Puniceicoccus vermicola: one gene and its partner. The protein of the gene in region 2 interacts with the protein of the main gene of each other region in a pairwise test. Links are inferred from orthologs where the notes say so. Each region holds a gene or a part of one and is shown on either strand. Other genes may lie near its edges. The genes, in order: odhB and lpdA.

Region 1 (3,309 bases), on a different replicon or contig from region 2:
GAATCTCTCCCCCGCCCCTCTAGGAGGAACGTGAATCTTCGCTGCCATCGAGGCCGAGAAGGCCGCGGTAGAGATCCACGCGGCGATCACGGAAAAATCCCCAGTTCGCGCGATCCCGCTGCATCTGGGCCCGATCAAACTCAGCAACCCGGACCCCGTCCTGATCCCTGGGAAGCTGTTTTGCGACGGCACCCCATGAATCCGTGATGAAAGAGGATCCGTAGAAGGTGATGCCCCCCCCGGGGCCTTCCTCATGCCCAAAGCGATTGCTCGCGACAACGGGCATCAGGTTGGCACCGGAATGGCCCTGCATCACTCTCTGCCAGTGGTCGCGTGAGTCCATTTCCGGCTCCTCAGGCTCCGAGCCAATCGCCGTGGGATAAAGCAGGCATTCCGCTCCTTTGAGAGCGAGGATGCGGGCCGTTTCCGGGAACCACTGATCCCAGCAAACCGCCGCGCCAACGCGCCCTTTCGAAGTATCGAATACGCGAAAGCCGGTATCTCCGCCATTGAAATAAAACTTTTCCTCATACCCCGGCCCATCTGGAATGTGGCTTTTGCGGTAAACGCCGAGACAACCTCGATCCCCATCGAAAACCGCTAGGCTGTTAAAGTAACTCTGGTTCGCCCTTTCGAAAAAGCTATACGGCAGCACGACATCCAGCTCGCGGCTCAGTCGGTCGAACATCTGGAATCCCGGACCTTCACCTGCCGTAACAGCTTGGTCAAACCACTCCGGATCTTCCCGTTGGCAAAAATACGGTCCGTCAATCAACTCCGGGCTCAAAATGATCTGAGCGCCCTGAGAATGGGCCTCCCGAACCAATTCCTCCGTTCGTGCCAGATTTCCCGATTGCGAACCAGAGTGGGCAAGCTGAACTACGCCCAGAGCCAACGTATTCTTAGTAGACATGGTAGTACCCTTATAAATTGCCCATCCACCAGACGAGAGGAAAACAAATCGTCCTTATCGATAGAACGACTTACTGGATCGGCCAAGAAAAAGCCAATTCCTGCCGCAGAAGGGAGTCACAGGCCAAACAAAGCCCGACCTGGGGCGCGAAGAAAACTCCGCCCCCCAGCGGATAAAGAAAAGGAACGACTAGGCTCCGAAGAGCATGCGAGCCGGATCCTCGATCGAGTTTTTGATCGAAACGAGGAACGAAACTGCCTCCTTGCCATCGACAATCCGGTGATCGTAGGAAACCGCCAGATACATCATCGGACGGATCACCACCTGCCCATCCACCGCGATCGGACGCTGCTGGATGGAGTGCATTCCCAAGATCCCGCTCTGCGGAGGATTAATGATCGGCGTGGAGAGAAGTGAACCAAAGACACCACCGTTGGTAATGGAGAAAACTCCGCCTTGGAGATCGTCGATCTGGATCTTACCTTCACGAGCCTTCTTGGCGTAATCACCAAGATCTTGCTCAATTTCGGAGAAAGACTTCTGGTCGCAATCGCGCAAGACCGGAACCATCAAGCCCTTCTCCGTGCTGACCGCGACGCCGATGTCGTAGTAATGATTCTGGACGAGTTCTTCTCCCTCGAGGCGGGCGTTCAGACCCGGCACATTCTTGAGGGCCTCTACAACCGCCTTCACGAAGAACGACATGAAGCCCAACTTGATGCCGTGCTTTTTGACAAAATCGTCTTGATACTTCTTCCGCAAGCCCATGACCGCGCTCATATCTACCTCGTTGAAGGTAGTCAAAATCGCCGATTCATTTTGAACCGAGACCAAGCGCTGAGCGATGCTCCGGCGCAATGGGCTCATCTTCTTGCGGGTTTCCGGACGGTCGCCAGTCGGCTTGGGCTCAGACTTCGCAGCGGGAGCACTTGCCTTCGAGGGGGCGGACTTTTCGGGAGCAGACTCCTTTTTCTCCAAAGCCGAGAGCATGTCTCCTTTGGTCACTCGCCCGCCTTTACCGGTTCCTTCCACTTCAGCCGAATCCAAACCGGATTCTTCCGAAATCCGGCGGACCGCAGGTGAATCCGTCGTCTCCTTTTCGGGAGCCGGCTCTGAATCTTTTTCTGCAGTTTCCTTTTCGCTGGCTTCACTGGAGCCGGAGTCTCCCGCAGCGGATTCGTCAATTTCAGCAATCACCTGGCCGATTTCAACTTCGTCTCCTTCGTCGGCTTTCAAGGAAATCTTCCCTGCCGCCTCGGCCGTGCCTTCGGAAGTAATCTTGTCGGTCTCCAACTCGTAAAGGACCTGATCCTTTTCGACGATGTCACCGTCTTTGACTTGCCACCCTGCGAGAATACCCGAGGAGATCGACTCTCCCAATGCTGGAACCTTTACTTCAATTGCCATAACTTTGTCCTTAAATTTTGATTACTATTCGACGTTTTCGATATTCTATTTTCCGGTCAGTGCCTTATTGACCAGTGCAGCTTGCTCTTCCTTGTGACGGGCAAGAAAACCGGTTGCCGGGCTCGCACTGGCCGGGCGCCCCGCATATTCCGGGACGAAGCCAAAGACCTCTTCCAAGCGAGTCGTCAAGAAAGTCCATGCCCCCATGTTCTGAGGTTCTTCCTGGCACCATACCACCCGTTTGAAGTTCGGATAGTTCGAAACGATCTCCTTCATGAGCTTCGTGTTGAATGGGAAATACTGCTCCACCCGAATGATGGCGACATTATCAATCCCCTGCTCTTCCTTCGCCTCGAGAATATCGTAATAAACCTTCCCCGAGCAGAGAACCAAAGTCTTCGCCTTCTTCGGCGCATTCTTGTCGTCCAGAATCGAATTGAAACAAGTATCGGTAAAATCTTCTCGATACGATACGGCTCGCTTGTGGCGCAATAGGCTCTTCGGCGTCAGAATGATCAACGGCTTGCTGAATTTCCGCTTCATCTGTCGCCGCAGCACATGGAAATATTGAGCCGGAGTCGTCAAATTACAGACCTGAATATTATTCTCGGCACAATTCTGGAGGAACCGTTCCGGACGTGCTGAGGAATGCTCAGGCCCCTGCCCTTCATAACCGTGAGGCAACAAGAGAACGATGCCACTGATCCGCTGCCACTTGGATTCGCTGGCGAAGATAAACTGGTCAATGACGACCTGCGCACCATTCACAAAATCACCGAATTGGGCCTCCCAAAGACTCAGCATCTCGGGATACTCGAGCGAATAGCCATAGTCAAAACCGAGAACAGCCGCTTCCGAAAGCAGGGAGTTGTGAACACAGAACTGTGCCTGGTCCTCACTGATGTGGCTAAACGGGACGTAGCGTTCACGGGTTTCCATATCATAGAAAGCCGCGTGACGTTGGCTGAAGGTCCCCCGCTCACTGTCTT
Region 2 (3,177 bases):
AACTTTTCGTTTCGGGCAAAATCCAAAAAGTCGCCTTGGATTCCTCATCCCACCTCTCGACCCAGTTCCCTTCACTGCTGGTCGGAAAAGCCACCGTAGGGTTAAGACTTCGGGAATCATTCCAGCCCTCTTCCCGAACCTTTTCGTTCATGGAGACAAAGGCGACACCGATCCACTCCCCCTTCCGCGGAAAGACTTCTTCGAATCGGATCCCCGCCAATCCCAATCCCAGGACAATCTGATCTCGAGGGGCGCCGAGCCTCTCCAGTGCGGCCACACCCCCTGCAACGCTTAGCTGTTGATGAACCGGAGAATCGTCCCCGTAGAGCGGGGAAAAATGAGCCGTCGATTGCGACCAGGATCCCGCGTAGTCATAGGCCATGACATGAAACCAATCCACGACCTGCGCCAATGACTTGATCTCGTACCGCGTCGAGAGAGCCCGGTAGTACCCAGGCACCGCGACGGTTAAGATCAAGGGCCGCGACGCACCGCTCTGAGCTTTCCAGGTTCGCCGAATCTCCTCGCAGAGCTTCACGAAATTGGCCCGGTCTTCGGGACGATGAACCTGATTCTCCGCTCCCCCGAAAACGGGAAACTCCCAATCCAAGTCGACTCCATCCAACTCATGATCTCGAACGAACTCGACCACCGCCCGCGCAAAAGCGCGGCGGCTCTTGCGCGAAGAGGCAATATCCGAAAAGTTTTCCGACAATCCCCATCCGCCGATGGAAATCATTTGGAGCAAACGAGAGTCGTCCCCGCCGAGTCCCAAGAACTCTTCAAAAACCGCCGAAGACTCTCCAGCATTCAGCCCGTTGCCGGGAAAATCTGTTACCAGCCGCACCGATCCCGATTCGCGATCGAACTCCGGGTAGACAAAGGCGTAGATGACGTGGGTAAGGTTTTCCTCCACCACCCCGCGTTCCGCCTCCGACTTCATTCCCCACGAGGGAACGTAAGCGGTGACCACGGGCTCGGCCTCTTCAACGGCCGCGACAACTCCAAAAACAAAAAACAGACCCACCACCATCGCTAGCGGGCGACGACCGGAAAACCGGCCCATGGGGCTGTTTTTGAGTGAAATCACATGGAGTGAATGGCCCGCCCGTCGACAGCCATCGCCGCCTCTTTGAGGGCTTCGGACAATGTGGGGTGAGCGTGAACCGTGCGGGCGATGTCTTCTGCGCTCCCGCCGTATTCCATATGGGTCACGGCGGCCGCGATCAGTTCCGAAGCATTACGGGCGACGATCTGAATTCCCAAAACCTTATCAGTCTTCGCGTCCGCATGGACGATGACGACACCATCGGTTGCATCCGTAGCCATCGCCCGACCATTCGCGGTCAGCGGGAATTTGCCAGTCTTGATCGAAAGGCCCTGCTCTTTCGCCTGTTCCGCCGTGATCCCGGCGGAGGCAATTTCTGGATCCGTATAGATCACGGCAGGAATCACCCCGTAATTCACATGTCCGGCCTTTCCCGCTAAATTCTCGGCAAGTGCGACTCCCTCTTCTTCGGCCTTGTGGGCGAGCATCGGCCCTTTGATGACATCCCCGATGGCGTAGACTCCATCCACTCCGGTGGAGAAATGATCGTCGACTTCGATGCGTCCCCGATCGTCGGTCTTCACCCCGGCAGCTTCGAGCTTTAGCCCCTCGGTCACCGGCGCCCGTCCCACCGAGACCAGAACCTTGTCCGCTTCAAACTCGACCTTCCCTTTCGACCCTTCGGCTTCGAGAACGATCTTCCCTTTCTTCCCTTCGTGGGAACCGGTCACCTTCGTGGATTTATGGAAGGTCAGGCCCTGCTTTTTCAAAATTCGCTCCGCGAGCTTACTGACTTCCTCGTCATAGTTCGGAGCAATTTTCGGCAGAAACTCGACCACATCGACTTTCGACCCAAGCCGTTGCCAGACGGTCCCGAGCTCCAACCCGATGGCTCCGCCTCCGACGACAACGAGGTTTTCAGGAATCTCCTTCAGCGCGATTCCCTCGTCGCTGCTGATAATCTTCTCTCCGTCAAACGGCAGGAAAGGCAACTCCACGGTCTTCGAGCCAGTGGCAATGACGATGTTCTTCCCCTTGATCTCCGTTTTCTCTTCACCCTCGATCGCAACAGTGTCCGACGAGACAAATGAACCCAGTCCTTGGAAAAACTGAATCTTCCGGGCTTTGACCAGCTGCCCTACGCCGCCGACCAGCTTTTTCACCACTGAATCCTTGTTCTTCATCAAAGCCTCAAGATCGACTTCGATGTTTCCGGTAATCCCGTGTTTTTTCCCGTGGTCACGCGCAGCGGAGAGGATCTCCGTCGAGTGCAGCAAAGCCTTACTCGGGATACACCCGACATTGAGGCAGGTGCCTCCAAGAGTGGCGCGCTTATCTACCAAGGCCACTTTGAATCCTAGCTGAGCCGCCCGCAACGCGCAGACATACCCACCAGGACCAGCACCCAAAACAATGAGATCGAAAGAGGAGTCGGACATGCCTCTACCCCAATCAGAAAGAACCTTCGGGTCAATCCTGCAACACACATTGGGGGGATGCCCGATCCAGCGATCGAGAGCTGGAAGCTCTCGCTACTTTCGGTGCGAGCGTGCTTGAAGAAACGGCTTTCGCCGTTCCTCTCCAAATCTCCAGAAATCGTAGCGGAAGCGCGAGAGCGATTTCGATGACTGTGCCTCACTGGAGACTCGAATATCGGTCGAGAGCTGGAAGCTCTCGCTACTCTCGTTACGAGCGTGCTTGAAGAAACGGCTTTCGCCGTTCCTCTCCAAATCTCCAGAAATCGTAGCGGAAGCGCGAGAGCGATTTCGATGACTGCGCCTCACTGGAGACTCGAACATCGATCGAGAGCTGGAAGCTCTCGCTACTTTCGGTGCGAGCGTGCTTGAAGAAACGGCTTTCGCCGTTCCTCTCCAAATCTCCAGAAATCGTAGCGGAAGCGCGATAGCGATTTCGATGACTGCGACTCACTGGAGACTCGAACAACGGTCGAGAGCTGGAAGCTCTCGCTACTCTCGTTACGAGCGTGCTTGAAGAAACGGCTTTCGCCGTTCCTCTCCGAATCTCCAGAAATCGTAGCGGAAGCGCGATAGCGATTTCGATGACTGCGCCTCACTGGAGACTCGAACGACGATCGAGAGCTGGAAGCTCTCGCTACTTTCCGCTCAGGA

Evidence for each region.
Region 1: the proteins of lpdA (region 2) and odhB interact in binary tests that used the Escherichia coli proteins (3 or more experiments, as listed by UniProt). The link is inferred for Puniceicoccus vermicola from one-to-one orthologs.

What each region holds. Positions count from the first base shown.
Region 1 is NZ_JACHVA010000127.1:184,408-187,716, forward strand. The notes cover bases 212-3,204. They hold odhB (2-oxoglutarate dehydrogenase complex dihydrolipoyllysine-residue succinyltransferase), read right to left. Parts: upstream 2,321-3,204; coding sequence 1,103-2,320; downstream 212-1,102. Other genes in these bases: H5P30_RS17680 (carbon-nitrogen hydrolase), read right to left, coding at 212-913; H5P30_RS17690 (2-oxoglutarate dehydrogenase E1 component), read right to left, coding at 2,366-3,204. Also shown: more of H5P30_RS17680, read right to left, coding at 20-211; more of H5P30_RS17690, read right to left, coding at 3,205-3,309. UniProt on the Escherichia coli protein: E2 component of the 2-oxoglutarate dehydrogenase (OGDH) complex which catalyzes the second step in the conversion of 2-oxoglutarate to succinyl-CoA and CO(2).
Region 2 is NZ_JACHVA010000138.1:88,918-92,094, forward strand. Bases 288-3,148 are described here. They hold lpdA (dihydrolipoyl dehydrogenase), read right to left. Parts: upstream 2,488-3,148; coding sequence 1,087-2,487; downstream 288-1,086. Other genes in these bases: H5P30_RS19955 (glycoside hydrolase family 18 protein), read right to left, coding at 288-1,066. Also shown: more of H5P30_RS19955, read right to left, coding at 1-287. UniProt on the Escherichia coli protein: Lipoamide dehydrogenase is a component of the glycine cleavage system as well as of the alpha-ketoacid dehydrogenase complexes.